Regions from separate parts of the Pseudomonas sp. AC242 genome, predicted to be linked through region 4. Evidence: riboswitches for the same ligand, from Rfam matches in the RefSeq annotation. Region 4 holds a riboswitch; each other region holds the start of a gene.
The links. Region 4 has a riboswitch for cobalamin ahead of ACZZ0A_RS09645 (CbtB domain-containing protein). Riboswitches for the same ligand answer to the same signal wherever they lie in the genome.
Positions count from the first base shown of each region.

Region 1: another riboswitch for cobalamin. It lies ahead of ACZZ0A_RS12850 (TonB-dependent receptor plug domain-containing protein); the one in region 4 lies ahead of ACZZ0A_RS09645 (CbtB domain-containing protein).
Region 2: another riboswitch for cobalamin. It lies ahead of ACZZ0A_RS08890 (ABC transporter substrate-binding protein); the one in region 4 lies ahead of ACZZ0A_RS09645 (CbtB domain-containing protein).
Region 3: another riboswitch for cobalamin. It lies ahead of cobO (cob(I)yrinic acid a,c-diamide adenosyltransferase); the one in region 4 lies ahead of ACZZ0A_RS09645 (CbtB domain-containing protein).

Region 1 covers NZ_OZ409873.1:2,858,092-2,865,528, reverse strand. Annotated here, with positions in the region: gene ACZZ0A_RS12880 (aminotransferase-like domain-containing protein) at 1-814, opposite strand, end outside; gene ACZZ0A_RS12875 (isochorismate lyase) at 871-1,191, opposite strand; gene ACZZ0A_RS12870 (NAD(P)/FAD-dependent oxidoreductase) at 1,237-2,325, opposite strand; gene ACZZ0A_RS12865 (PLD nuclease N-terminal domain-containing protein) at 2,508-2,711, opposite strand; gene ACZZ0A_RS12860 (ABC transporter substrate-binding protein) at 2,762-3,682, opposite strand; gene ACZZ0A_RS12855 ((2Fe-2S) ferredoxin domain-containing protein) at 3,679-4,038, opposite strand; gene ACZZ0A_RS12850 (TonB-dependent receptor plug domain-containing protein) at 4,038-5,975, opposite strand; cobalamin riboswitch at 6,068-6,273, opposite strand; gene ACZZ0A_RS12845 (autotransporter outer membrane beta-barrel domain-containing protein) at 6,440-7,437, shown strand, end outside.
Region 2 covers NZ_OZ409873.1:1,926,447-1,933,883, forward strand. Annotated here, with positions in the region: gene ACZZ0A_RS08885 (FecCD family ABC transporter permease) at 1-928, opposite strand, end outside; gene ACZZ0A_RS08890 (ABC transporter substrate-binding protein) at 937-1,950, opposite strand; cobalamin riboswitch at 2,095-2,288, opposite strand; gene ACZZ0A_RS08895 (Ppx/GppA family phosphatase) at 2,331-3,266, opposite strand; gene ACZZ0A_RS08900 (hypothetical protein) at 3,275-3,553, shown strand; gene ACZZ0A_RS08905 (ParD-like family protein) at 3,676-3,903, shown strand; gene map (type I methionyl aminopeptidase) at 3,900-4,691, shown strand; gene ACZZ0A_RS08915 (ABC transporter ATP-binding protein) at 4,894-6,048, opposite strand; gene ACZZ0A_RS08920 (ABC transporter permease) at 6,065-6,874, opposite strand; gene ACZZ0A_RS08925 (ABC transporter permease) at 6,881-7,437, opposite strand, start outside.
Region 3 covers NZ_OZ409873.1:1,107,484-1,114,920, reverse strand. Annotated here, with positions in the region: gene cbiB (adenosylcobinamide-phosphate synthase CbiB) at 1-538, opposite strand, end outside; gene bluB (5,6-dimethylbenzimidazole synthase) at 535-1,185, opposite strand; gene ACZZ0A_RS05080 (cobyrinate a,c-diamide synthase) at 1,182-2,582, opposite strand; gene cobO (cob(I)yrinic acid a,c-diamide adenosyltransferase) at 2,579-3,190, opposite strand; cobalamin riboswitch at 3,273-3,503, opposite strand; gene ACZZ0A_RS05070 (hypothetical protein) at 3,667-4,251, shown strand; gene ACZZ0A_RS05065 (PQQ-dependent sugar dehydrogenase) at 4,318-5,631, shown strand; gene ACZZ0A_RS05060 (C40 family peptidase) at 5,764-6,300, opposite strand; gene ACZZ0A_RS05055 (C40 family peptidase) at 6,520-7,137, opposite strand; gene hda (DnaA regulatory inactivator Hda) at 7,352-7,437, opposite strand, start outside.
Region 4 covers NZ_OZ409873.1:2,109,659-2,117,095, forward strand. Annotated here, with positions in the region: gene nfuA (Fe-S biogenesis protein NfuA) at 58-642, shown strand; gene cobM (precorrin-4 C(11)-methyltransferase) at 729-1,475, opposite strand; gene ACZZ0A_RS09635 (cobalamin biosynthesis protein) at 1,555-1,968, opposite strand; gene ACZZ0A_RS09640 (CbtA family protein) at 1,965-2,666, opposite strand; gene ACZZ0A_RS09645 (CbtB domain-containing protein) at 2,678-2,875, opposite strand; cobalamin riboswitch at 3,000-3,221, opposite strand; cobalamin riboswitch at 4,284-4,495, shown strand; gene cobW (cobalamin biosynthesis protein CobW) at 4,595-5,668, shown strand; gene cobN (cobaltochelatase subunit CobN) at 5,672-7,437, shown strand, end outside.

The DNA of each region.
Region 1 (7,437 bases), 750 kb from region 4:
AGATTGCCCGCTCGGCCAGCCAGCGACAGATCTGCTGTTTATCCTGCGCGGGCATCAACTGGCCTTGAGGAATATTCACCGTGGAGGAGAGCACCGCCAAGCGTATCGGTTCGCGCGTGAGTAACGCCTTCAATGCAGGCAGGTTGAAGCGGCCGTCATCGCCGAAGGGCATTTCGACAACGCGGATATTGGCCGCCTGCAACTGGCGCAGAATCGCCCACGAGCAGGGCGATTCCACCAGCGCCACGCTGCCGCCGAGGTTCAAGGCACTGAGCGACAACTCCAGCACACTGCGCAGGTCCGCGCCGATATACACCTGCTCGGCCTGCCAGTGGTTGTGAGTGGAACGGGTGTAGCGTTCAGCCAGGGCCGCGCGCAATTCCGGCTCGCCGAGGGGCTGATAGAGCGGCGCGTGCGAGCGCGGGTATTGGCGGGTCAGTTCGCGCTCCATCGTCAACAATGGGCCTTGCAGCGACAGCAGCATCGCCGGCGCATCGCTGCTCAGTGCCAGCATTCCGGGCTGACGGGCGCTGGCGAAGACGTGATCCAGAAGATTGCCAGAGTTGGCCGTCACAGGTGCCGACGATATTGACCGGGTGAAATAGCCGAACCTGGCTTTGGCGTGGATTCTGCCTTCGTCCTCGAGCAGTGCGTAGGCGTATTTGGTCGTTGATACTGAAACGCCGAGGCGCAACGCCAGTTGTCGCAGTGACGGCAATTTTTGCTCACCCATGCCACTGGCGGCCTCGATCAATCCGACGAGGTAGTGGTAGACCGTTTGATAGGCGAACGCGGTGTCCTTGGGGGGCGTCAATGCTGTTCTCCTTGATTGTCAGCTTAGGGAGCAAACGGAAGACTGCGCTAAAGCAGTCAACTGTCCGTCTGCGCCGCCGCCCAGTGCTTCATCTCTTCAGCAATGAAGTGATTGACCAGGTCGCTGTATATTTTCTCAATGGCATCTGCATTCAAACCTTCGTTTTCGGCCCAGTCGCGACGGGTTGCCAACATCGCCTGAAAACGCTCCTGTGCCCGCACTGAGGCCGCCGAGGTCTTGAACTTCGAGGCAGCGAGTACGTACTGAAAGCGCTTGCCCAGCAGTTTGATCACCGCTTGATCGAGTCGGTCGATTTCACTTCGAATATCTTGCATGTCCGCACAGTCGGCGGGTTGTAACGTGTTGATGACGTCCATGTGCGTCTGTGCCTCTCGAATTGTTGTTGATCGTGCGGCGGGTTTTCAGGGGGTAAGCGCAGCGTTTTTTGTCACTTTGCCGGCGTTCTGAAAAAAACGCTCTGGGCGGCACGGTGCAAGGGCCGCAGATGACTGGCGATCCAGTAGCTCTTCACTGGCGAGGCGCCCGACGATCGCCGCCAGCGTCACTCCGGGATGCATCGCGCAAACGTAAATTCCGCCGACACCGGGCAGGTAACCGACAACGGGGATGCCGTCAGCGGGCATGGGCCGGAACCCGACGACGGCGGTTTGCGGCTCGATGGAAACCACTCCGTGAAGTTCATTTTGTATGGTTTCGGCGGTTCGCCAGGCAAGGTCTGTCGGCGAGTTGCCCGGCGCCTCGCCCAGATAATCTTCAGCGGCCAGCAACGTGCCGTCGGCACTTTGTCGAATTTCCATTTCGGGGCTGGAGATGATGCCTTTGACGAGGCCCGGTTGGGTCTTGTAGCGGATGAAAATGGCGGGGGAGGCGTCGATGGGCAGGGAGACGTTGAGCATCTGCGTTAACTGTTGGGTGCCGGTCCCCGCAGCAAGCACGACAAGGTCGGCATCGATCGCGCCCGTTGTGGTTTCAACGCCGGTGACATCGGCGTTGCAGGTTGTGAAACCGGTCACGCGGGTTTGCGTGAGCAATTGCGCGCCCAGCGCCCGGGCGCCGGCAATCAGGGCGTGGGTGGTTTGCACGGCGTCGAGTGCGCCTTCTTCCGCGCGATACAACGCGCAGGGTGGGGGATTTTTCAGGTTGGGCTCGCGGGCAAGCACCTCGGCAGACGATAACAATGTCGCCGACGCCGGATACTCTGCTGATTCGTTGTACGACAAAGCCCCGGTCCAGCGAATCTGCAAATCCGGCAGCTCGGTTTCGAGTCGTCGGTATGCTTCTATGGCCATACCGCGCAACTGCGCAATCGGATCAGCGCCGGCGTGCGAGGCATTGATCCAGGCGAAAGAGTTTGCCGTGACGCCGCTCGCGATCTCGTCAGCCTCGATCAGCGTGACGTGCGCTCCTTTGCCAGACAGGTGATACGCGAGGGAGGCGCCGACGATGCCCGCACCGACCACCACAATTCGCCCACGTGCTTTATGATCCATTTCAACATTCCCTGTTGTCGATCGGCTGATCCTGCAGCAGGGAGACGCGGCGAGCAACCAGAAAAAAGCCCGGCCAAAGCCGGGCTCGTCCGCTGGCAACGGCTTAAGCAGGCATATCTCCGGCGGGCATTTGGAATGTCAGTCCGTGACGGATGCTCAGTCGCTATGGATCAAGGGTCAGATTACGACGCCGAATGCTGACTGACGTGTTTTGGCCCCGCTAACGCCCAGGCAATCAACCCGAACAACGGCACAAACACGATCAGCACGATCCACACACCTTTATTGCTCGCTTTCCCCTCGCTCTTGCGCACCCGATTGATGGCCCAGAGTTCAATCAGCAGAAGAACTGCCGCCAGTACGATCCACACGGTTTCGATTTGCATTGGCTACCTCCTGATGGTCTGTTCGTTAGGTGGCGTGGGGGGCGGCGGGTTCATTTATTTTTCTTCAGTGCGTTGAGCTGCCGCGCCAGTTGCAAGGCTACGCGGCCGCTGTTGAAAGTCGGCAGCAGGTGGGTGAAAGGGATCTCGATGATCCGGTTTTCGCGCACCGCGCGCAGTTGCGACAACACCGGGTCGTGGGTCAACAGATAGCGTTTGCGACGGGCGGGTGACCATTCGGCGTCGGCCAGCAGAATCACGTCCGGGTCGCTGGCCAGCAGGGTTTCGCTGTTGACGGTGACTCGATAGAGGTTGATTTCGGCAAAGACATTGCGTGCCCCGGCAGCGGCCAATAACGGGGTGACAAACCCCCGCCGACCTTCGCTGTCGAGGCCTTTGACTTCGTTGTCGAGATAGAACACCGACAGCGATTTACCCGCACCGGCCAGGGCTCGGGCACTGGCGAGGTCGGCGTCCATGGCCTCACTCAATTGCCGCGCCTGTGGCTGTTTGTGCAGCAGCCTGCCCAAGGTCAGCAAGTCATTGCGCACATGCGCGAAGTAATCCAGCGAATGCCCGTTGCAGGCCGACTCCAATAGATAAGAACCGACGCCATTGCGCGCCAGACCCGAGCGTGAAGTCACACCGTCGCCGAATGCCGTGGCGAACCCGCCAATCACCAGATCAGGTTTCTGTGCGTAAAGCACTTCGCTGGCCGGGTATTGCCGCGCGATCACCGGCACACCGAAATACGCGGCTGGCCGCTGACCGGCATCGGTGTCATCCAGATACGCCACGCCAACCAGCGCTGGCCCGGCACCCAGCGCCAGGACGAGATCCGCCGCATGCTGATTGAGCGCGACGACGCGCGAAGGCGCAGCGGCGTTCCAGTCCTCGCCGCAATTACTGAAGCTGTCGGCGAGTGTCGGCATTGAACAGAGCAGGGCGCCAAGCGCTAACAGGATCGATTTCATCCCTGCGCCTTGACCAGCAAATCCGCGACCACTTCACCGCCCACCAGATGCCCCTCGACCAGCCGCTGCACCTCTTCATGGCTGTGCACGCCATACCAGCAACGTTCCGGGTACACCGTCACAATCGGCCCCAGATTGCACGGAAACTGGCAGTGCGTGCGCGTCAGCAAGACGCCGCCCGGCGTCTCGATGCGATCGTGCGCCAGCAAATGCCGGCGCAGGGTTTTCCATAACTGCAAGGCGCCGCGCTGGGTGCAGCGCGGGCCGGTGCAGAGGAACACATGGCGTGCGTGCTCGGGCACGTGCGACCAGTCCGGGTGCGTATCGACGCCGTCGACGGTTTTGATTTCACTCATCAGAAGCGGTACGTGTAGCGTACTTCGGAGGTGAACGGCCGGCCGAGGTTGTCGACGTTGCTCGAACGGCTGGTGACGTAGTCGCGGTCGAAGAGGTTTTCCACCAGCAGACTCACCCGGTGTTGGTGGGCGTTGTCGAGGTAGCGATAAGCGTCGGCGTCGACCACCGAATAATTGCCGTATTCGACTTGCTTCGAGCTTTTGATATCGCGGATGTAACGGATCGCACCGCCAACACCCCACAGGCGATTTTCCGATTCATAACCCACCCGCGAACGGGCGAAGAAGCTCGGGATGTCGTTGATGGTTACACCGGTGCGCGACTCGGTGAGGTTGCGGGTCATGTCCGCTTGCAGGCTCCACTGATCGTTGAGCGCCAGTTTCGCGTCCGCCTCGAAACCGCGCATCTGGATCGTGCCTTCACCGTTGACCCACTGAATGTCATCGACGGTGATCAGGTCGTCGATCTTGCGTTTGAACAGGGTCACGCTGGCGCTGACTTCGCGATCCAGCAGCAGGCCCTTGTAGTCGACACCCAGCTCCGTATTGCGGCTTTTTTCCGGTTTCAGGTTGCGGTTGCCGATCTCGTCGCCCGGCTCGTTGACGAACAGTTGCTCGGCGTTCGGCAGTTTGTAGGCGCTGCCGTATTGACCGCGCACCGACCAGTTGTCGTTGAGGTCATACAGCGAAGTGAGCATGCCGACCGTGGCGCTGTCGCCACCGCTCATGGCCTCGTGACGCACGCCGATGCTCGGATGCCAGTCGGGCAGGGCGTCGATCTGCGGGCGCAGTTGCGTGTAGAACGCATGGGCTTCGGCCTTGTCGTTGTCGATGATCAGCACGTCGTCCTGGCCCTTGAACCACTGGTTGTCGCTGCCGAACACCAGCACATGGCCGCCGGGCAATTCTGCTTTGCCTTCGGCCTGCACGCCCCAATCGGTGAAGCCCCAATAGTCGTTGTGGTTGATGACTTTTGTGCCGCCGCCGGCGACGTTGTTGACCCGGGTGTAGCGCGTGTCCCAGTCGTTGATATGGCCTTTGACGAAGTAGCTCAGACGCTCATTGACGGTCTGCTCGAAGGTCGCCGTGGCGATCTGCTGCACGCGGTCGTTGGTGGTCTTGTGATTGTCGACCGGACGGGCGAAGTCGAGGTTGGCGTCGGCGTATTGGTAGAACAGTTCCAGCCGCGCATCCTCGCCAAACGACTGAATCGCCTTACCGCCGAAGGTGGTGACTTCGTAGGCACGGTTCTTCCCAGAATCGTTTTTCATGTCGCGGTTGCGATACGGCTGATAGCCGTCGGAGACGTTGTGACTGACGTACGCCAGCAAACCCAGGTCGCCGAATCCGTTAGTGAAGATATTCTCGACCCGCGCATCCTCGGTGGTACCGCCAAAGCTGTCCACGCCCAGATTCACTTCGCCGGCGGCTTTGCGCGACTGCGGGCTGCGGGTGACGATGTTGATCACGCCGGATACGGCTTGGGTGCCGAACAACAGGCTCTGGCCCCCTTTGAGTACTTCGATGCGTTCGATGGCGTTGGCCGGCAGGGTGTCGAGATAGAGGCCGCCGTACAGGCGATTGTTCAGGCGCACGCCGTCGAGCAGGATCAGCGTATCGTCGTTGCGCCCGCCCAGCAGCGAATAGGTGCCGTAGTCGAACGGGCCATTTTTCGGCGCGACGTACAGGCCGGGAATGAACATCTGCATGACGCGACTGACATCGGCACTGGGGCCGGCGCGCTCGATCTGTTCGCGGCTGACGATCTCGACCTTGCTGCCGAACTTCGCCATGTCGGCGACCGTGGTCGACTCCACCGACGGTGCGGAAACGATTTGCTGATTGAGTTCCAGTGGTGTGTCGTCGGCCAGTAGCAGCGGGCTGAACAGGCAACCAAGAAACAGGGTTGGAGCAGAAGTGTAGAAAGGTCGAATCATTGTCTTCTCGAAAAGGATCTTCGCAGAAGAGCATGCAAGAGAAGGCATCGCGCACAGCCAATACCGGCCCATGCCCGCCCACCGCAGGATTTTGCCAAACAGCAATTCAGGCCGGTCTCCGGGCTCGCGCGTATCGAGGCTTTCACCTTCCCATGGCCGTCTAACCACAGTGGTGTATCGAAAGCATCACGCGCATACCGTTGCGGGGGCAGCACCGGACTTGTTCGAAAAGAACGTACCGGTTTCCCGTTTCACCCCATGCACGGCGGCATGGGACACCTGAAACTGGGCGGCATCTGAACATTCGAATGACCGTTCGTCAACTTGCCGATACAGGTACTCGACCCGCGAATTACCAACTTTGGAAATAACTACTAAGGTCTATAGCGGTAATCACAACGCAATATCGCGCGGCGTCGACAGGCGTGAGGGATTCGCCACGTACGCTGAACAGGGAGGTTCTCATGCACGGTGCCAGCGGCCATCCTCACGGTGGGCACGCCCCGCATTTCATTCGCAGCGCTTTACTGGTCGCCATGGCCAACACCCTGATGCTCGCAGACGCTCAAGCTGCGTGCGGGCCTTTGGCGGCGGGTGCCTACAACGTCTCGCAAACCTGTTTGCCGGCGGCCGGCGTCGATGCGTCGATCAGCACGCAGTCGGGCACTACCATTACCACTACGGCGGGTTCCTCGTTGAACAGTCGTGGCAACAATGCCAACACCACGCTGACACTCACTGGCACTACGGTAAACAGCACACCCCCAACGGCCGCCAACGCAGTGTTTGCCAATGTCATCGGCACCACCGGCAACGCCAGCCTCAGCGTCAATGGCGGGACCAACACGGTGAATGTCGGCGGCAGTGGCCTGGACGCGCTGGCGATCACCAATGCCAGCGCTGGCTCGTCGACGTTTTCGGTGAGTGCCGGCACCACGCTGAACATCCTCAATACCGTGGTCGGCAATGAACACGATGGCATCGACATCAACGCCAGCGGCGGCGGGGCGATCAACCTGAATCATCAGGGCAATGGCCAGATCACGTTGCTCGGCGGCAACGGCGTCTGGACCAAAGCCACGGGCAGTGGCGAGACCAACGTCAACGTCGGCAGTGGCGTGAGTATTCTGGTCAACAACGATGATGCACTCTCGGCCGGTCTTCCGATCATTGACGACACTTTGCCGACTGCCGGCATTGGTAACCACGCCGGCGTGCATACCCGCGCAGTCAATGGCAACACCACACTGATCAACGCGGCGAATGTGCAAAGCATCGGCATGAACGCCTTTGGCTTGTTCACCGAGGGCGGCACAGGCAATACCCGCCTGACCAACAGCGGCAACCTGAGTACCAGCGGCCTCAACGGTTTCGGCATTCGTTCGTTTTCCAGCGTTGGCAGCATCGCCATCGTCAACGACGGCGCCATCACCACCACGGGTGGCGGCGCCCACGGTATCTA
Region 2 (7,437 bases), 180 kb from region 4:
GAATCACCTGACCCTTGATCAGCGTGCGCGACAGCACATCAGCAGCAATCAAAAACACCGCACCGCCCAAGGCACTGGCCGGCAGCAATCGCGCATGACCCATACCGAGCAACAGCCGCGCGGCGTGGGGAATCACCAGCCCGACAAAGCCGATTGAACCGACAATCGACACCATCACCGCCGTCACCAGCGCCGCACAACCAATCAGCAAAATCTGCACCCGTCGCACCGGAATGCCGAGGGATGCCGCCGAATCCGCGCCAAAGGTAAACGCATCCAGCGCCCGCCGATGCCACAGACACACAACCAGTCCCAGCACGGCAACCGGCACTGCCAGCCATACCGATGGCCAGCGCACGCCACCGAGATTGCCCAGCAGCCAGAACATGATGCCGCGCGCCTGTTCGGAGCTGGCCGAACGAGTAATCAGAAACGCCGTCAGGGCATTGAATAACTGCGAACCGGCGATCCCGGCAAGAATGATCTGCCCGGTGCCGCTGGCCGAACCGCTGACTCGCGCCAGCAGAATCACCAGCACGAACGCCGTGACGGCGCCGGCGAAGGCACCGACTGACAATGAGATCATCCCCGCGCCAACGCCAAGCAGCGCGACCATCACCGCCCCGGTCGAGGCGCCGGCAGAAATCCCCAGCAAGTAGGGATCGGCCAACGGATTACGCAGCAGCGACTGCAAAATCACCCCGCACGTCGCCAGACCCGCACCGCACGCGGCCGCGACCAGTGCGCGGGTCAGGCGGTAGTTCCAGACGATGCCTTCATCGATCGGGTCGAGCGCGTAACCGGCGTTCCACAACTTGTTCGCCAGCACTTGCACGACCACACCCGGTTCAATCGAGGTTTCACCGATGGCCACGCCCGCAACCACTGCAATCAACAGCGTCGCCAGGGCCAGCAACGTACGGATCAGGCTGGCACTCATCGCGACAGGTCATAGCCGTTGATGGCCGTGGCCAGTTGCTCGATGCCGTCGAACATGCGCAGGCTTGCCTGCATGGCCATGGCGTCGAGAATGATGATGCGGTTGTGTTTCACCGCGTCCATGTTGCGCGTCACCGGGTCGCTGCGCAGGAAGGCGAGTTTCTTTTCATAGTCGTCAGCGGGGAAGCGCCGACGGTCCATGCGCGCGATGACGAGGAAGGTCGGATTGGCTTTGGCGATGGTTTCCCAGCCGACCGTTGGCCACTCCTCATCGGACTCCACCACGTTACGCACGCCGAGGGTGCTGAGCATGAAATCGGGAACGCCTTTGTGCCCGGCCACAAATGGCTCGATGTCCATTTGTGCACTGGAGAACCACACCAGCGCGCTGGCGTCCTTCAGTTGTTTACCTTGGGCGGTGGCAATCGACTTGGCGAGGCTGGCCTTGAGTTCGTCGTTGAGCCGCTGGCCACGCTCCTGCACATCAAAGATTTGCGCCAGTTGGCTCACGCTTTTGTAAATCGTCTCGATGCGAAACGGCGCCAGTCGCGTGCCATCGGCGCCGACGAGGTTGTCCTTGGCTTCGCAATCGGAGGGCAGCAGGTAGGTCGGAATCTTCAATTCATGAAATTGCTCACGGGTGCCGACCGCGCCTTGCGGGCCGACCATCCATTCCAGCTCCACGGCGACCAGTTCCGGGCTCTTGCCGATCACCGACTCGAAACTCGGTTCGTTGTCGGCCAGGCGTTCGATCTTGTCGTCCTGCGGCTTGTACTTGGCCAGCACATTGTTGAACCACAGTGAGGTGCCGACGACTTTATCGCCCAGGCCCATGGCGTAGAGCATTTCCGTGCCGGCCTGGCCGATGGTCACCGTGCGCGTCGGGGCGTGCTGGAAGGTCAGGGTGCTGCCGCAGTTTTCGACCGTCAGCGGATAGACCGTCGGTGCCGCTTGCGCCAAGGCGCCAAGGCTCAGGCCGGTGATGAGGGTGGCGATGCGGGGCAGCAGCATGGGGCAGTCTCCTGGGGAACCGTACGGGGAGCGGGAGAGTACGGATCGGAAACACACCATCGAACGCGGTCAGGGAAACTGCGCAAGGCCGGTCATCAAAAGCAGAAGTACACGGCACGATGTCCTTCCCGGACACCCCGCCGGTTAGTAATCACTGTGCCGGCAGGTCTCCTGACTGATGCGTCATCGCCTGGCTCCGGCCTTCCCGGGATTCACCCAGTGGCAGTCGTGGAGCAGGCTCGGCACCTACAGTTGCGGGGGCAGTTCCGGTCAATGCTGTGCAAGCACCCCGGATTCCCTATTAGTCCCGTTCGGGAACCAGCGGCGGCATGGTAGTCGATCAAGCCGCTGAAGGGGAGACGAATCTGTTGCGGCGAGGATTAGTGCTGGCTCATCAAACCGTGCAAGACGCCTAAACGCAGGCCCGGTTCGGAGGGCAGCATTTGCGCGATGCCGAACACCTTGAACGCCGCCAGCATCAGCACCAGACCGCCGGGCAAAATGCTCTGGCGGTGTGGTTGCAGGCCGGCGAGCTTGAGCTGTTGCACGTTGTTCACCTTCAACAGCAGCAGCGACAGGCGCAGCAGTCCGCCGTAGGTGATGCCGTCCTGGCCGAAGTCGTTGAGGCGATTGGCCTTGAGCACTTTGGCCAGCATGCGTGCGGTGCCGGAAGAGCCGATGGTCTGCTGCCAGCCTTGCGCGCGATAGCGCTTGGCGACGTGTTCAAACTGCAGGATGGCGAAGCGTTCGGCCTCCTGTAGCGCGCCGGCGGACACATCACCGCCGCGAAAGAATCGCGTGCTCAAGGTGCCGCTGCCGATGGCGATGCTTTCGGTTAACAAGGGTTGTGAGCCCTGGCCGAGGATCAGCTCGGTGGAGCCTCCGCCGATGTCGACCACCAGGCGCAGGTCGTCGGCGCTGGGCAAGGCGTGAGTTACGCCGGCGTAGACCAGCCGCGCCTCTTCATGGCCGCAAATGACGTCGATGGGAAAGCCCAGATGCCGCTCGGCACTGGCCAGAAACAGCTGCGCGTTATCCGCTTCACGCACCGCACTGGTCGCCACCGCACGCACCCGGCCGGCCTCGAAACCGCGCAGTTTCTTGCCGAACCGCGCCAATGCCTGCCAGCCGCGATCCAGTGCCAGTGCATCCAGCGCACCGCCATCAAAGCCTTCGGCAAGCCGCACCGGTTCACGCAGGGTTTTCACTTCCTGAATCTGCAGGCCCTTTCGACTGCGCACCGACTGGCCGATCATCAGGCGAAAGGCGTTCGAACCCAGGTCGATGGCGGCAAACAGCGAGGCGTCGTCTTTCATGGGAATCCTTGCAGAGCATCCGTCGCGAGGCTCAAGACGGTTTGCGAGGATTCTGCCGTGATCTTGATGACATCCTGATGACGGGGCAGGGTCGGTTGAATGAATTTGCGGCTGTCATGACACTGTCATTATCCGGCGTCTATGCTGAGGCCAATACATCGCGTGTTCTTAAAGTTTTTGCTGCCGAATTTGGCAGCTTTTTTTTGCCCGCGATTTGGCAATGCCGCGAACTGATCGTTCCCACGCTCCGCGTGGTAATGCCTCTAGGGACGCTCCGCGTCCAGTGACGCGGAGCGTCACGGGCTGCATTCCCACGCAGGAGCGTGGGAACGATCAGCGTGTGTGTTTGCAATTTTGGTGGATGCTTGGCTAATATACGATCCATATACATATCGTATCGGATTCATATATGGGCATCGTAAAGATTTCAGAGGACATGCACGAGAACCTGCGTATCTCCAGCAACGCCCTCAGCCGCTCGATCAACGCGCAGGCCGAGCACTGGATGCGCATCGGCATGCTCGCCGAACTGCACCCCAACCTCGACCACAGCGCCATTTGCCGCTTGCTGATCCGCGCCGAACAGAACGGCGGGCTGGATCTGCAACAACTGACTCAGGAAGCCGTCAGCGCATGAGAAACCAGATCAAGATCAACACCCCGGCCGACATCGCTCAATCGCGCGCTGCCGGCAAACTCGCCGCCGAAGTACTGGCGATGCTGGTGCCGCACGTCAAGGCGGGCGTCACCACTGATCAACTCGACAAACTGTGCAACGACTACATCGTCAACGTGCAGAAAGCCGTGCCGGCCAATGTCGGTTATCACGGTTTTCCGAAAACCGTCTGCGCGTCGGTCAACGATGTGGTCTGCCACGGCATCCCGTCGGGCACACCGCTGAAGGATGGCGATATCGTCAATCTCGACATCGCGGTGATCAAGGATGGCTGGTTCGGTGATACCAGCCGCATGTACGTGGTCGGCGAGGCAACACCTGAAGCGCAGCATCTGATCAAGACTACCTATGACGCCATGTGCGCGGGTATTCGCGTAGTTAAACCGGGCGCAACGTTGGGCGACATCGGCCACGCGATCCAGAGCCTGGCGGAGAAGGAAGGCTTCAGCGTGGTGCGCGAGTATTGCGGACACGGGATCGGCAAGGTCTACCACGATGAGCCGCAGATTCTGCATTACGGCTTTCCCGATCAGGGCATGAAGTTGAAGGCGGGGATGATTTTTACCGTTGAACCGATGCTCAATGCCGGCAAACGTCATGTGAAGAACATGCCGGATGGCTGGACGGTGCTGACCAAGGATGGGTCGTTGTCGGCGCAGTGGGAGCATATGGTTGCGGTGACGGAAACCGGGTTTGAAATTCTTACGGCGTGGCCGGATGAGATTGAAGGCTACCGCGCCATTACCTGAGACCGTGTTGACTGGTTCCCTCACCCTAGCCCTCTCCCAGAGGGAGAGGGGACTGACCGGGTTGTTTTGGCGTTATACATCGACTTGAAAGTCCTGAGTCGAACTCAGGTCCTGAAAAGCCCCCGATCTGCTCCCTTTCCCCCTCGCCCCCCTTGGGGGAGAGGGCTGGGGTGAGGGGGTAGATCCCACAGACAACACGCTATCAGTGAGCGCCGGCAGCCTTGTTCAGGTCGCTTTCAGTCCATTCGGTATACACGCAAGCATCAGCCGTAGCCCAGCGCACCTGCACTGGATCCCCGGCCTTGAGCGGCATGCCGGCGGCGGACAAAGCCTTCACCGTCATCGAAGTCCCGCCCGAAGTAACCACGCTGCAAGTCTGGCTCTCACCCAGAAACAGCACTTCCACAACCTTCGCTGAGACCTCGTTCCAACCCGACGGCAACGGTTCGCTGATCGCCTGCGCGACGCTCAACGCCAGTGCCTTTTCCGGCCGCACCATCAGCAACACATCCTGATCGGTGTGCAACCCAGCGGTCAGGCGAATCGACAACGACTGCCCCTCAAAACTCGCCGCTGCATTGCCCTGCGCCTTGAGCTTGAGGAAGTTCGAATTGCCCAGAAACGACGCCACAAACGCATTCGGCGGATTCTGATAAAGGTCATACCCGCTGCCCAAACCAACAATCTTGCCGTGACTGAAAATCGCGATGCGCTGAGACAAACGCATGGCTTCTTCCTGGTCGTGGGTCACGTAAACAATAGTGATGCCCAAGCGCCGATGCAGTTGGCGCAATTCATCCTGCAAATCCTCGCGCAGCTTTTTATCCAGCGCACCGAGCGGTTCGTCCATCAACAGAATGCGCGGCTCGTAAACCAGCGCCCGGGCAATGGCGACACGTTGCTGCTGGCCGCCAGACAGTTGCGAAGGGCGGCGATGGGCGAACTGCTCAAGCTGCACCAGTTTCAACATTGCATCGACACGCTTGTCGCGTTCAGCCGCCGCCAGTTTGCGAATTGCTAGAGGAAACGCAATGTTGTCGCGCACCGACAGATGCGGGAACAGCGAATAGCGCTGAAACACCATGCCGATATCACGCTTGTGCGGAGGCACATTCACCAGCGACTGACCGTTGACGAGGATCTCGCCACTGCTCGGCGTTTCAAACCCGGCGAGCATCGACAGCGTCGTACTCTTGCCCGAGCCGCTGGAGCCGAGGAAGGTCAGGAACTCGCCGTCCTTGATATCCAGCGAGATGTTGTCCACGGCAGCAAAGTCGCCGTAATGCTTGTTCAGGTTGCGCAGGCTGACGAGAGGTTTGTCGTTCTGCTGGGAAGCGTCTTTGATCACGGCACTCATGTCGTACTCCTGGCGCTCAGGCGCTGATTTCGTTGCGCCGGCGCAGCGCGGCGGCGATGACCATGACCAAAACAGACAAGCCGATCAGCAGCGTCGAAGCGACGGCGATCACTGGCGTCAGGTCCTGGCGCAAAGTGGTCCACATTTTCACGGGAAGGGTTTGCAAGGTCGGGCTGGCCATCATCACGCTGAGTACCACTTCGTCCCACGAAACGAGGAAGGCGAAGAGGGCGCCGGCGACCATGCCCGGGCGAATCGCCGGGAACGTCACCTTGAACACCGCTTGCAGGCGTGAGGCACCGCAGATCACCGCGGCGTCTTCAATCGACTGATCGAACAGCTTCAGCGAGTTGATGATCGAGATGATGGTGAACGGCAGCGCGACGATCACATGGCTGACGACGAAGGCGAACATGGTCCCGGTGTAGCCGAGCTTGAGGAACAGCGCGTACACCGCCACGGCGATGATCACCAGCGGCACGATCATCGGCAGGGTGAACAGGCCGTAGAGCATTTCCCGGCCGGGAAAACGTCCGCGCACCAGCGCAAACGCAGTCGGCAGACCGAGGGCCACGGCGCAGATCGTCGTCAGCACAGCAACCTTGAGGCTGGCGGCAGCGGCGTTCATCCAGTCCGGGTTGGAGAAGAACTGGCCGTACCATTTCAGCGTCCAGCCCGGCGGCGGGAATACCAGCCACTGCGAGGAGCCGAACGACAGCAGCACGATAAACACGATCGGCAACAGCAGGAACAGACCGATTAGCCCGGTGGTTGCATACAAGCCGAAGCGCATGCGCCGGCTCATCGCATTTGGGGTCAGGAGCATGTCGGCTTACCTCGCGTTACTGGCGCCAACCGGGGATTCCGGCTGAAGCTTCAGGTAGAAGTAGAACAGCACCAAAGTGATCGCGATCAGCAACGCGGCGCCAGCACTGGCCAGGCCCCAGTTGAGGAACGATTGCACCTGCTGAATGATGAACTCCGGCAGCATCATGTTCTGCGCCCCGCCGAGCAGCGCCGGGGTCACGTAGTAACCGAGCGACATGACGAACACCATCAAGCCACCGGAGGCCAGACCCGGCCGGCACAGCGGCAGGAACACCCGGAAGAAGTTGGTCCACGGGCTGGCGCCACAGATCGAGCCGGCCTGCAGGATCATCGGGTCGATGGCCTGCATGGTTGCCTGCAACGGCAGTACGATGAACGGAATCATGATGTAGCTCATGCCGATCACCACGCCGGTCAGGTTGTGCACCATTTCCAGCGGCTGATCGATGATGCCCATCGCCATCAAGGCCTTGTTGATCACGCCGGACGCTTGCAGCAGCACCAGCCACGAATAGGTGCGGGCGAGCAGGCTGGTCCACATCGACAGCAGCACGATGTTGA
Region 3 (7,437 bases), 1.0 Mb from region 4:
TGCGATAACCCCACATCGCATCGAGCGTGTTGCTCAAGCGATAGAGGACCACGCCCGGCGCACCCGCCACGACAAACCAGAACAGCGCGGCAAACACCGCATCGCTGCCGTTTTCCAGCACCGACTCGGTGGCGGCGCGGGCGACGGCGGTGCTGTCGAGTTCATCGGTCTGGCGGCTGACCAGATAGCCCACGCGTTTGCGCGCCTCGTCCAGATCATCTGCGCGCAAAGCAGCGGCCACCGGCGCGACATGCTCGCCGAGGCTGCGCATGCCGAGGGCGCAATACAATGCAAGAATCTCGACAACCCAGCCCACGTACGGCGCCCAGGACAATGCGGTGGCGAGCAAGGTCAGCGGCAGCACCGCGATCACCCACGCTGTGACGCCATGACTGCGCCAGCCACGACCACCGGCGTTGAAACGTTGTTCGATGCGCCCGGCGAAATTGCCGAACGCCACCAGCGGATGCCAGCGTTTCGGTTCACCGAGCAGCGCATCCAGCGCGACCGCGGCGACACTCAACAACGCCACACTCATTGACTCACTCCCCAATAATTTTCATACAGCAACTCATTGAGCGGCCGCGCCTGCGCCCACCCTTCGAGTACCAGCATCGGCGCCGGATAGAATTCCTTGACCGGGCCCAGACACAAAACGGCGAGAGGTTTGGCGCCTGCGGGCAATTTCAGCAAATCCGCCAGTGCCTGCGGCTCGAACAGCGAAACCCAGCCCATGCCCAGACCTTCGACGCGCGAGGCCAGCCACAGATTCTGAATCGCGCAGGACAGCGAGGCCATGTCCATTTCCGGCAGCGTGCGGCGACCGAAGATGTGTTTTTCGCGATCGTCCATCAGCGCGGCGACCAGCACTTCGGCGCAGTCATGGATGCCTTCGACCTTGAGTTTCATGAACTCGTCACTGCGCTCGCCGAGGGCTTCTGCGGTGCGGATGCGTTCTTCTTCCACGAGGTTCTGGATCTGGCCACGCAAGGTTCTATCGCTGATGCGGATGAAACGCCACGGCTGCATGAGGCCGACGCTCGGGGCCTGGTGGGCGGCTTCCAGTAGTCGGCGCAGCAATTCCGGCTCGACGGTGCCGCCGGTGAAGTGGCGCATGTCGCGGCGTTCGGCGATGGCTTTGTAGACCGCTTGGCGTTCGGCTTCGGAAAATGCGTTGTCTGTCATGGCCCCATCGCTGGCAAGCCAGCTCCCACAGGGGATTGCATTTCTTCAGGAAGCTCACCGCCCACTGTGGGAGCTGGCTTGCCAGCGATGGCGGCATGGAGGTCGGGTGCAAACAATGCTGCGATAGCCGCGGGACTCGACGGGAAGTAGAAGTGCACATAAGAGGCCGTCATCCGCCCCTCACGATAAACCGCCTCAGCACCGCGTCCGCCATTCGGACTCAAGCCACGCGCAATCGGCGTCAGCTCAGTCGTCGTCAACGAATGATGATAAGTGTGCCCACGCAACGATCCTTCCGGCAAATCCACTGCTTGCAGCGCCAGTGCAGCCAGACGCTTCTGCATCACCGCGTCGCCCTTCAGCAGCCCAACCAACTCAGCGCGAGAGCCTTCAACGTCAGTCAAAGAATCCAGCAAATACAGCATCCCGCCACATTCGGCGAGCAACGGTTTGCCCGCTGCGTGATGCGCACGAATCGCCTCCAGCATCGCGGTGTTCTGCGACAACGCAACGTGGTGCAATTCCGGATACCCACCGGGCAAATACAGGCTGTCCGCCTCAGGCAATTGCGTGTCGCGGATCGGCGAGAAGAAACTCAACTCGGCGCCCATCGCCCGCAACAGATCGAGACTCGCGCCGTAGGTGAAGGCAAACGCCTCATCACGGGCAACGGCGATTCTCACATTCTTCAGCAGCGGCTCTACAGCGATCACATCAGGCGCGGCGAATTCCACGGCCGGTGGCAGCGCTACCTCGCAACTGCTGGCCAATGCATCGGCGGCGGCATCGAGACGCACATCGAGGTCATTCAGTTCGCTGGCCTGCACCAGGCCGAGATGACGACTCGGCAGTTCGATACCGGTCTCACGGGACAACGCGCCATACCAACGCAAACCTTCCGTGAGGCTGCCTTCGAGCAATTGCGCATGCCGCAAGGTGCCGACGCGATTAGCCAGTACACCGGCAAACGGCAGGTCCGGCTGATACTTCGCCAAGCCCAGCGCCAGCGCACCAAAGGTTTGCGCCATGGCCGTGCCGTCGATCACGCCGAGCACCGGCACGCCGAAGTGCCGCGCCAGATCGGCGCTGGACGGCGTGCCATCGAACAGGCCCATCACGCCTTCGATCAGAATCAGATCCGCCTCATTGGCGGCTTCCCACAACAGACGACGACTTTCCTGCTCGCCGACCATCCACATGTCCAGTTGATACACCGGCGCACCGCTGGCGCGTTCGAGAATCATCGGATCGAGAAAGTCCGGGCCGCATTTGAACACGCGCACCTTGCGCCCCTGATTGCGATGCAAACGGGCCAGTGCGGCGGTGACGGTGGTCTTGCCCTGACCGGAAGCCGGCGCGGCGATGAGCACCGCCGGGCAGTGACGTGGCTGATTCAAAGTTCGACGCCTTTCTGCGCTTTGATGCCAGCCTGGAAGGCGTGTTTGAGCATGCCCATTTCAGTCACAGTGTCGCCCATTTCGATCATTTCCGGCTTGGCCGCGCGACCGGTGACGATCACATGCTGCATCGGCGGACGCGCCTGCAAATCGCTGAGCACCAGATCGAGATCGAGGTAACCATGTTTGAGGGCGATGTTGAGTTCGTCGAGCACCACCAGACCGATCGACGGATCGCGCAGCAGTTCGCGGGACACGGCCCACGCGGCTTCGGCGGCGGCGATGTCGCGCTGACGATCCTGGGTTTCCCAGGTGAAGCCCTCGCCCATCACATGAAAGCGCACTTGCTCAGGGAAGCGGCGAAAAAACAGCTCTTCGCCGGTGCTGTTGCGGCCCTTGATGAACTGCACCACGCCGCACTGCATGCCGTGGCCCATGGCGCGGGCGAGCATGCCGAACGCCGAGCTGCTTTTGCCTTTGCCATTGCCGGTCAGCACCAGCACCAGCCCGCACTCGTCAGGCGAGTTGGCGATGCGTTCGTCGATCACGGCTTTTTTGCGCTGCATACGCGCCAGATGGCGTTCGTCGCGCTCGGGGGAATCGGTCATGGGGGGAGCTCTCCGTTGAGGCTGGATAACGGCGGGCAGGCACAAGAATAGACGGCAAAAAGCCTGGCATCGCCCACCGTGATGCCGCTGGATGGATCAGGCCGGTCTCCGGGCTCATGAGCGGCGTTTCGCCTGACTGCGCGCCTTCCCGCTTCTTTCGAGGCAGTGGCTCAAGGCGCAGTTTTCACTCATTTACCGTTGCGGGGGCAGCGCCGGGATCGTGGTGGTTCTTCGCTTGAAGACAACCCTCACCGGCTTCCCTGTTTCACTCTGTCGACGCAGGTCACAGAGCACCTGAAACAAGCCGCGAAGGTTAGAGGGTTGGGGGTGGAGCGTCAATTAAAGAGGCGGTCATCGGGCGAATAACTGCCGCCGATCAATTATCTGACGCCAATCTTGTGCCACACTGATACAAATGATATCAAAGAGCCATGCTTTTACCGAAAAGCCCACTACAACAATAAAGGATGATGACGATGCAAGGCATGATCATCAGCAACCCGCGCCTGGAATTCCTGCGCCCGGTGCTTGAACGCTGGTTTGACTGTATCGACCGTTACAACGCCGTGCGCGGCGACAGCGACACCCCTTACTGGCATGACGAGAAAGCCAATCTCGGATTGCTCTCGGCCGCAGCCTGGATGGCTGAGCTGGTGACTTTGAACGGCACTGCCACGCGCAAGCAGAATGAAGAAGGCGAGCGCAATGCCCGCGCTGATCTGTTTCTGGCCGGCGCCGAAGACCGCGCCTTTATCCAGGCCACCCAGCGCTGGCCAAAGGTTACCAACCTCAATCTGACCCAAGCCCTGCTGGACATCACCAACGACGCCAAACGCATCAGCTACGCCAGCGACCTCAAGCTCGGCTGCCTGTTTGTCGCGCCGCAAAAAGCCCAGCACAGCGCCAGCCCCGAAGAGCTGCAGGACATGGTCGACGACCTGCAAAAGGAACACACTTGCGCGGTCGCCTGGTATTTCCCCTACGCCTACCGCAAGTTACGCAGCGAAGCCGGCAATTATCACCCGGGCATCGCCGTGCTGTTCAAGGAAGCGCGCGGTTGAGCAGTTGAACCATCGGGCTTGCGCCCTCCTCTATGATTAGGAATGCATTCATAGGGAAGATCAGCAATGCGCAAGCCCCAGCTCGTTTTTGTCATCGCCTTCGCCGGAGGACTCGCCGCCTGCGGTGAAACCTCCAGCCTGCAAGTCTCCGACGGCACCGGCCCGTCACCGAAGCTGCCCGAACCGAACAAGACCCTGATCCCGACGGTGAATATCGCCCCGGCGATCGGCTGGCCCGACGGCGGCAAACCGACAGCGGCGGCTGGCACCCAGGTCGCGGCATTCGCCGAAGGCCTCGATCATCCGCGCTGGCTCTATGTGCTGCCCAATGGCGATGTGTTGGTAGCGGAAACCAATGCCCCACCGAAACCGGATGACAGCAGCGGGATTCGCGGCTGGGTGATGAAGAAGGTCATGGGCAAGGCTGGCGCTGGCGTGCCAAGCCCAAACCGCATCACCCTGCTGCGTGACGCCGATCACGATGGCGTCGCCGAGACCCGCACGGTGTTTCTGCAAAACCTCAACTCGCCGTTCGGCATGACCCTGGTTGGCAATGACCTGTACGTCGCCGATACCGATCGCCTGCTGCGTTTCAACTACGAACCCGGCGCGACCGAGATCAAATCGCAGCCGATCAAGGTCGTCGATCTGCCCGGCGGCACGCTGAATCACCACTGGACCAAAAACGTCATCGCCAGCAAGGACGGCAGCAAACTGTACGTCACGGTCGGCTCGAACAGTAATGTCGGCGAAAATGGTCTGGATAAAGAAGAAGGCCGCGCGGCGATCTGGGAAGTCGATCGGGCGACCGGCAATCACCGCATCTTTGCCTCGGGCATCCGCAACCCCAATGGCCTGGCCTGGGAGCCTGTCAGTGGCGCGCTGTGGACAGCGGTCAACGAACGCGACGAGATCGGCAGTGATCTGGTGCCGGACTACATCACTTCCGTGAAGGACGGTGGTTTTTATGGCTGGCCGTTCAGCTACTACGGCCAGCATGTCGATGTGCGTGTGTCGCCGCAAAATCCGGACCTGGTGGCCAAAGCCATCGCCCCGGATTACGCAGTCGGCCCGCACACCGCCTCACTGGGTCTGAGCTTCGCCGAGGGCAACACGCTGCCGGCGCAGTTCAAGGAAGGCGCGTTCATCGGCCAGCATGGTTCATGGAACCGTAAACCGCACAGTGGCTACAAAGTGATTTTCGTGCCGTTTACCGGTGGCAAGCCGAGTGGCAAACCGGTGGATGTGCTGACCGGTTTCCTCGACAAGGACGAGAATGCACTCGGTCGCCCGGTGGGCGTGGTGATCGATCAGCAAGGTGGCTTGCTGGTGGCGGATGATGTCGGCAACAAGGTGTGGCGAGTGTCGGCCAGCAAATAATTTTCGCCATGCACAAACAACTGTAGGAGTGAGCCTGCTCGCGATAACTTCGTATCAGTCGACATCATCATTGACTGAACGACCGCTATCGCGAGCAGGCTCACTCCTACATGGGATTGTGGGCTGCTTGAATTACGGGTTATGCGCCAGATGCTCCGGCTGCAACACCCGCTTGGCACTCAGATAAGCTTTCTGCCAGTACGCCTTCGACAGGCTGTCCAGCTTCACCGTGCCGCCCGTGGCCGGCGCATGCACGAAGCGCCCTTCCCCGACGTAAATCCCCGCATGACTGACCTGCGAGCCGCCATTGGTGGCGAAGAAGATCAGATCGCCAGTCTGCAAGCCTTCTTTGCCGACATTCGGTGCCTGCATGACGATCAGCTCACGCGTCGAACGCGGCAAAGAGATGCCCGCCGCATCACGGTAGACAAAACCGATCAGCCCGCTGCAATCAAACCCTGAATCCGGCGTGTTGCCGCCCCAACGATAGGGCGTGCCGACCAGACCGAGCGCGCGAAACAGCACGTCTTCAGCAGCAGGCGAAAAAGCTTGGGAGGGGCCGAACACGACCGGTGCGCGAACCACCGGCGCAGGAGGCGGTGTGCGACTGGCGCAGGCGCTGAGCAGCGCTGCGAAGAAGATCAAAGTGAGGCGGGCCGACATCGTCATAAGCAGAACATCCTGATCTGGCTGCGGCTTTTTCTGCCGATGGACAGAAAACAAAACCGCCTGCGTGAGCACGCAGGCGGTTTGCCATCAATATAGATACAGGATTCTAGCGGCTACGCGGCAAACTTCAAGTAAGACTTTAACTTCACCTTGTAAAGTCTAAGTCTACTCCGTTACCGCAAGCCTGATTGTCGCCGCGAACGCAGCGACAACAAGGGATTACTTGCGAGCAGTGACTACAGTTGGAGCGTTGGCCAGAGCGCGTTTCGCTTCGATGAAGGTCTTGCTCCAGTAGCTGTCACCCAGGCTGTCGATGCGAACACCGCCGCTGCGACGACTGCTGGAGTGGATGAACTGGTTGTCACCGAGGTAGATCCCGGCGTGACTGACACGACCGCGACGACCGTTGGTGGCGAAGAACAGCAGATCGCCCGGCTCAAGGTTGCTGCGCGAGACCAGCGGCGCATCAACGTTGATCATTTCGCGGGTCGAGCGTGGCAGGTTCATGCCGGCTTCTTCGCGGAACAGGTAGCCGATGAAACCGCTGCAATCGAAACCGGCTTCAGAGGTACCGCCGAAACGGTAACGGGTACCGATCAGGGACATGCCGCGTTCGAGGATGCTGTCGGCCAGAACAGGAAGCTGATAAGGCTTCTTGCCATTGAATTCGTTGAGTTCTTTTTCGGTGTCCAGCTCTTCCTGATAAATAACGGAAGATTGGGCCGTGGCAGAATTTTTAACCTGTTGAGGCTGCTCTTGAACTGGAGAATGAGCAGCGCAACCGTACAACAGGGTGACGAGTGCGAGAGGCACGAGGGGTGCGAAGCGCTTTAGCATGGGCACGACCGTGGCTGATAGTTGTAAAGAAGCCGAGACTATGCCCGCTATCAGCCTCATTTGCAAATTCAATCGATCTTTTTGTGACTTCTCGGTTTCTCGTTTACATCTAAGCGCTTAAGCCCATTTGAACCGAGACGCGGCCTGCACAGCTTGCAGGAAAGCGGATTTTCTGGCGCCTGAATTATGCCGAAACACGCTGAAAGCCGCGCCGTTACCAGCCTAGGGTTTCTTTCAGGAAGGGAATGGTCAGCTTGCGTTGAGCCTGCAACGAGGCCTGATCGAGCTGCTCAAGCAAGT
Region 4 (7,437 bases):
GACTTTGTCCGGCGCAACGATTGGCGTAAACTGCGCCCAAGCCTGCGAGGAGTTTCCATGACCGCTATTACCATTACCGACGCCGCCCACGATTACCTGGCTGATCTGCTCTCCAAGCAGAACACCCCGGGCATCGGCATCCGCGTCTTCATCACCCAGCCTGGCACCCAGTACGCCGAAACCTGCATTGCCTACTGCAAGCCGGGCGAAGAAAAACCTGAAGACACCGCGCTGGGGCTGAAAAGCTTCACCGCGTATATCGATCACTTCAGCGAAGCGTTTCTCGATGACGCCGTAGTCGACTACGCCACCGACCGCATGGGCGGTCAACTGACCATCAAGGCGCCAAACGCCAAAGTACCGATGGTCAACGCTGACAGCCCGGTCAACGAGCGCATCAACTATTACCTGCAAACCGAAATCAACCCGGGGCTGGCCAGCCACGGCGGTCAGGTCAGCCTGATCGATGTGGTTGAAGACGGCATCGCCGTTCTGCAGTTCGGTGGCGGTTGCCAGGGCTGCGGCCAGGCGGACGTGACCTTGAAGGAAGGCATCGAGCGCACCTTGCTCGAGCGCATCCCGGAGCTCAAGGGCGTTCGCGACGTGACCGACCACACGCAGAAAGAAAACGCCTACTACTAAGGTGTTCGCTGCGGACATGAAAAACGGCGCCCCGTGAGCGCCGTTTTTTTATGGGTGACATTCAGGAATGCATTCGCGAGCAGGCTTTATGGGCGATAGAGGTGAGCATGCCCGGCGCGATACAACGATGACTCGCTAAAAACCTCACTGCCCAACACGCGTCCCACCAGAATCAACGCCGTACGCCGAAACCCTTTGGCCTCAACCTTCCCGGCAATATCCGCCAGCGTCCCCACCACCCAATCCTGATCCGGCCACGTCGCCCGGTGGATCACCGCAATCGGGCAGTCTGCGCCGTAATGAGGCAACAGCTCCGCCAGAATCTTCTCCAGATGGTTGACCCCCAGATGAATCGCCATGGTTGCGCCGTGCTGCGCCAGGCTGCCCAATTCCTCACCGGCCGGCATGGCGGTTTTATCGGCGTAGCGGGTCAGAATCACGCTCTGCGACACGTCCGGCAGTGTCAGTTCCGCGCCAAGCAACGCCGCACACGCAGCGGTCGCGGTCACCCCGGGAATGATCTCAAACGGAATATCCAGCTCACGCAGATAACGAATCTGCTCACCAATCGCGCCATACAGACTCGGATCGCCGGAATGCACCCGCGCCACATCCTGGCCGTTGGCATGCGCGGTTTTGATCAGTTCGATGATCTGTTCGAGGTGCAGCTCAGCGCTGTTGACCACCGTCTCGGCTTGATGGCCGTCGAGCACCGCTGCCGGCACCAACGAACCTGCATAGATAATCACCGGGCAACTGCGGATCAGCCGCTGGCCTTTGACGGTGATCAATTCCGGGTCGCCGGGGCCGGCGCCGATGAAGTAGACAGTCATCGTTAAATCCTTGGAAAAGAGGTGCAACAACGCTTCAGATGAAGATTGCTCATGATCAATGGCGGGGATTATCGGGATTTTACGCCGCGCCGGCCAATGCCAACGTGGCCTGGGCGTATTTCTGCCGGGAAATCAGCAGTTTTGCCGGTGCCTGAATCAACTGTTCGGCGAGGGCCAGTGCCGCACTTTCGGCGACGCCGTAGCAACCGGTGCGTTCGAAGGCGATTTGCGAATGGTGACTGAGTCGTTGCTGATAAGTGGCCAATTCCTCGCTGCTGAAGTACAGCAAGGGCAGGGCCAGTTGCGCGGCAAGTTCTTGCAGCCCTGGCTCGTCGCGCTTCAAGTCGATGCTGGCCAACGCCTTGACCGCTTGCAGCTCGATTCGGTGTGCCTGTAAGGCTTGGTCAAGCAATGCGCGCAGCGTGCTGGCCGGGCAGCCGCGCTGGCAGCCCAGGCCGATCACGAAGGTCGGCACTGCGCTGTCATCGGTCATACGTGGTATTGACCATCGCTTTTGCGGCGGAACAACCAGGCGCTGATCAGACCCAGGGCCAGCCAGAACACTACGTTGGTTAGCTGCGAAGCGATTTTGAACTGGGCTTCCAGTGCTTCCGGCGCGAGCATCGAATGCACTTGCGGCTGCGGCGCGCCGATCACGTGCGGCACGGCGAGGATGGCCACACCAAGGATCTTCATCAGCCAGTGACGGCTGAACACGATCAGCGACAGGCCGACAGCGGTCGAAGCGGCCGTGCCGATCCACCACATTTGTCGTGAGGCCAGATCAGCGGCAGCGGTGCCCGGCAACTCAGGCGGCAGGCCCAGGGTTGGCGCGAGGACGAATGTTGCGTAACCGGCCAGACCCCAGAGCAGGCCTTGCGAGGTTTTGGTCGGCGCGCGCAGGGTGTAGAGGCCCGCGAGCATCAGGGCGAAACCGACAGCCACCACCAGATTGCCGCCTGTGGTCGATACCACGCGCTGCCAGCCGTCTTCCGGCTCCCAGGCTTCTGCATCGTGGGTGTGGCCGGCCATGGTGCCTTCGGCGTGTTCATGAACAGCCACCGGCTCGGCTTTCTCGTAGGTTTCAGCCTGAATAATCAGCGGTGAAACCCAGAAGCTTTGCAGCAGAGTGAGGAGCAGGGCGGCCAGCAGGCCGGTGAAACCTGCGGTTTGCGCAATACGCTTGATCATGTCGGCAGGTCTCAGTGGCACGGGAACGCGGCGCTGTGACGGGTATCGTGAGCGGCGTTGTGCACCGCCTCGATGTGCGAGAAACCGGCGAAGTAGACCAGGCTGGCGCCGAGGATCGACGCGAAGATCGCAGCGCTCAGGCGTTGGCTCAGGGTGGTGGTGCTGACAATTTTGTCCGTGTTGCTGCCGGTGCTGCTGATGATCGACATGGCGCTTCCCTCTGGAGTGTCAGTGGGTGAATCGAGCGCATGAAAACCCCTGCGGGTCGGGCTCGCAGAGGTTCGAACAGCGCCCGCCCACCGCGGGTTTGTTATGTTCAGCGACGCACAAAATGCGGGCTGTGTGTTGCGGGCCGGTCTCCGGGCTCACGAGGGGTTGGCGTCAGGCCGACCTGCAAGCGTCACCTTCCCATGCCTTGCTGACACAGTGGTTTTGACGCTTCGCTCGCTTACCGTTGCGGGGGCAGCACCGGACTGACATGGGCTTGAGTAAAGCACATGATTCACCGGTTTCCCGTTTCACCCTGTGAAGGGCACCCGTAACAAGTTGTGTAGGAGAGCATGGGGGTGGGGTTTTGGTCAATTTTTTGGGGTGGATCCGTTGCTGCGGGTGTTGCTGATTAGGGTTCCGCCCTTACGGCGGGTCACTTTTTCCAGACGCCCGGAGTGCCGGCCCAGAAAAAAGTAACCAAAAAGGCTTGCTCCTACGTGCGGCCCGCTCGCTGGGGCTCGGGGTCCCTTCGCTCCGGGATCGATCCGGGCGCAGCGTCTCCGGTTTGCTTCGCTGCACCTACTCCCGCTGTGTTTGGCTGCGCCAAACGGTCGCTGCGCTCCCACGCCCGGATCAATCCCTCCACTCAGCCTTCCGACGTCGCCGGTGGATCAAGATCAAGATCAAAAGCAGGCGAGCTGACACTCGGCCTATTGAGTGGTGAGGAGCACAGCGTGGTCGGCTTTGGATTTGTGGTGGATTCGCCCCTCATCGGAACGCCGCCCGCCCAGCCCTCTCCCTAAGGAGAGGGAGCCGATTTGTGGGCTTTTCAAAATCTGAGTTCAACGCGGTATCGCACGTCGGCGTACCTCCCCCAAACGCCTCGATCAGTCCAATCTCCCGAGGTAGAGGAAGCCGATTTATGTGCTTTTCAAAGCTTGAGTTCAACGCGATATCTCACGTCGGCGTAACCCTACCAAACCACTCGGTCAGTCCCCTCTCCCTTTGGGAGAGGGCTAGGGTGAGGGGCTCTTGATCTGGCTTTGGCTTTGGCTTTGGCTTTGGCTTTGGCTTTGGCTTTGGCTTTTGATCTTTTGCCCCTTCGGCAGGCCGAGCGAAGGTGTTCATCCGGGGGTTAGGCGCGCAGCGCCGTTCGACGAAGTCGAACACATCGAGAGGAGGTGCAGCGAAGCAAACCGTAGGCGATGCCCCCGGATGGACACCGTAGCGAGGGAACACTGAGCCTCAGCGAAGTGCCGTACGCCGGGGCAAAGCCTTTTGGTTCCTTTTTGGCGTTTGAAAAAGGGACTCGCTGTAAGAGCGAAACCGCCAGCGGCAGCACCCGCAGCAACGGATATGCCCCCAAAACCAAATCTCAACGCCCATTGACCCACCCTTAGACGATGCGTAGCCTTGCGCCTTCGAGGTTCTTCGGCCCACGCCGAAGCTAAGAAGGGAACGCGGTCAATGCCGCGGCTGCCCCCGCAACTGTGAACGGTGATGTTCGCTGCCACGCCACTGCCAGCTCAACTGATGAGCCCGCGGGAAGGCGCAGCAAACGCCAGGCCCAGCGCCTGAACGCCGTCAGCCAGGAGACCTGCCTCGTCACAGATTCTCAATTCAACCGGGCGGGGTGATCCGGTGGCGAACTCTCCGGGCACGCACGCGCGTTGCCGGTTCTCGTCCCGTATGCCCGCCGCTTGCCAAAGGGCATACCGATGAAAACACTGGCCAAACTCCCCGTCACCATCGTCACCGGCTTCCTCGGTTCGGGCAAAACCACGCTGCTGCGGCACATGCTCGACAACGCTCAGGGCCGTCGTATCGCGGTGATCGTCAACGAGTTTGGCGAGTTGGGCATTGACGGTGAAATCCTCAAGCAATGCACCATCGGTTGCACCGAAGAAGAAGCCACCGGCCGCGTTTACGAGCTGGCCAACGGCTGCCTGTGCTGCACCGTTCAGGAAGAATTCTTCCCGGTGATGCGTGAACTGGTTGCCCGTCGTGGCGACCTCGACCACATCCTCATCGAAACCTCGGGCCTGGCCCTGCCGAAACCGTTGGTACAAGCTTTCCAGTGGCCGGAAATCCGCAGCGCCTGCACCGTTGACGCGGTGATCACTGTGGTCGACAGCCCGGCCGTCGCTGCCGGCACCTTCGCTGCGTTCCCGGATCAGGTCGATGCCCAGCGCAAACTCGATCCGAACCTCGATCACGAATCGCCGCTGCACGAACTGTTCGCCGACCAACTGGCCAGCGCCGACCTCGTCATCCTCAACAAGGCCGACCAGACCAGCCCGGAAGATCTGGCTCGCGTTCGCGCTGAAGTCGCCGAAGAGCTGCCGCCAGCGGTGAAAATCATCGAAGCCAGCAACGGCCGTCTGCCGCTGGACGTGCTGATCGGCCTCGGCGCCGGATCCGAAGAACACATCGACAGCCGCCACAGCCATCACGATCACCACCACGGTGAAGGCGATGACGACCACGATGACCACGATCACGACGCCTTCGATTCGATCTCCATCGAACTGCCGCAAGCCGATGAAAGCCTGCTGCTCGACGCACTGACACAACTGGTGGTCAAGCACGGCATCCTCCGGGTCAAAGGTTTCGCCGCCATTCCGAACAAGCCGATGCGCCTGCTGATCCAGGGTGTAGGTACGCGTTTCGACAAACATTTCGACCGTCAGTGGGGCGCCGATGAAGCGCGCGTGACACGTCTGGTGCTGATCGGCCAGGAACTCGACGCCGCCCAACTCGAAGCGCAACTGCGCGCCGCGCTCAGCGTTTAATCCATGCACCTGCTCAGGACCCAGCCCGGCGGTTTCGTCTCGGATGACAACATTGCCGACCTTGGCCAAACCCCCGCCGAGCTGGTGATCCTGTGCAGCGGCGACTCCAGCCTGGCGCTGCTCGCCGAGGCCGCGCAGCAGTTGCCCGAGGATTACCCGAGCCTGCGCCTGGCCAATCCGATGCAGGTGCAGAATCACGCCTCGGTCGATCTGTATGTCGATGAAGTGCTGCGTCACGCCAAGGTGATTCTGATTTCGTTGCACGGTGGCATTGCCTATTGGCGTTATGGCGTTGAGCGTCTGGTTGAGTTGTCCGAGCGTGGCGTGCAGCTGATTCTGGTGCCGGGCGATGACCGTCCCGATCCGGAGCTCAGCGACTTGAGCACTGCCAACGCCGAAGATCGCGACCGGCTCTGGCAGTTTTTGCGTCAGGGCGGCCTGGGCAATGCGCTGGACTTCTTCCGCTGTCTGGCCAGCCGTTGGCTCGGCCGCGATTACCCTTGGGAAGAGCCGCAGACCCTGCCGCGCACGGCGATTTACCACCCCAATAAAACCTCCGCCGCACTGAGTGACTGGCAAGCCGAATGGCTGCCCGAAAACCCGGTTGCGGCGGTGCTGTTTTACCGCTCGCATCTGCAGGCGGCGAACACTGCTTTTATCGATGTTTTCTGCCAGCGCTTGCAGGCGGCGGGGCTTAATCCGCTGCCGATCGCGGTGGCCAGTCTGAAAGAACCCGGCTGCCTGGCGGTGGTCGAGGATTGGCTGGATGAAGTCGAGGCTGGGGTGATTTTGAACACCACTGGCTTCGCCCAATCCAGCCCTGAAGCGCCGCACTTGCGGCCGTTTCGCCGCAATATTCCGGTGATCCAGGCGATCTGCGCGCAGGACAACGAGCCTGGCTGGCGCGCCAGCGAGCAAGGCCTGGGGCCGCGGGATCTGGCCATGCACATTGCCTTGCCGGAACTCGACGGGCGCATCATCAGCCGACCGATCAGCTTCAAGGATCTGGCCTGGCGCAGCGAGCGCAGTCAGTCCGACGTGGTCTGCTATCGCGCGCAACCCGAGCGCATGGATTTTGTCGCTGAACTGGCGCGGCGCTGGATCGATCTGGCGCGGGTGCCGAATGGCGAAAAACGCATCGCGCTGATTCTCGCCAACTACCCAACCCGTGATGGACGCATCGGCAACGGCGTCGGCCTCGACACGCCGGCAGCGGCACTGAACATCCTGCGTGCGTTGCAGGCTGAGGGCTATCCGGTCACCGCAGAATTGCCGGGCAGCGGCACCGAGTTGATCCAGCAGTTGCTCGGTGGCGTCAGCAACGATCTCGACACCATTGATCAGCGCCCCTGCCAGCAAAGCCTGGCGATGGACGCTTACCTGACGATGTTCAACGCCTTGCCCGAAACCAATCGTGCGGCGGTGGTTGAACGCTGGGGCGCGCCGCAAAACGATCCGATGTGCCGCGACGGGCGCATGATGATCGCCGGCATTCGCTTCGGCCTGACCTTCGTCGGCATTCAACCGGCGCGTGGTTATCAGGTTGACCCGAGTGCGGTCTATCACGACCCGGATCTGGTGCCACCGCACGGCTATCTGGCGTTCTATTTCTGGCTGCGCAACACCTACGGTGCACACGGCGTGATTCACGTTGGCAAACACGGCAACCTCGAATGGCTGCCGGGCAAGGGTGTTGGTCTTTCGGAGAATTGCTGGCCGGATGCGTTGCTCGGGCCGCTGCCGAACATTTATCCGTTTATTGTCAACGA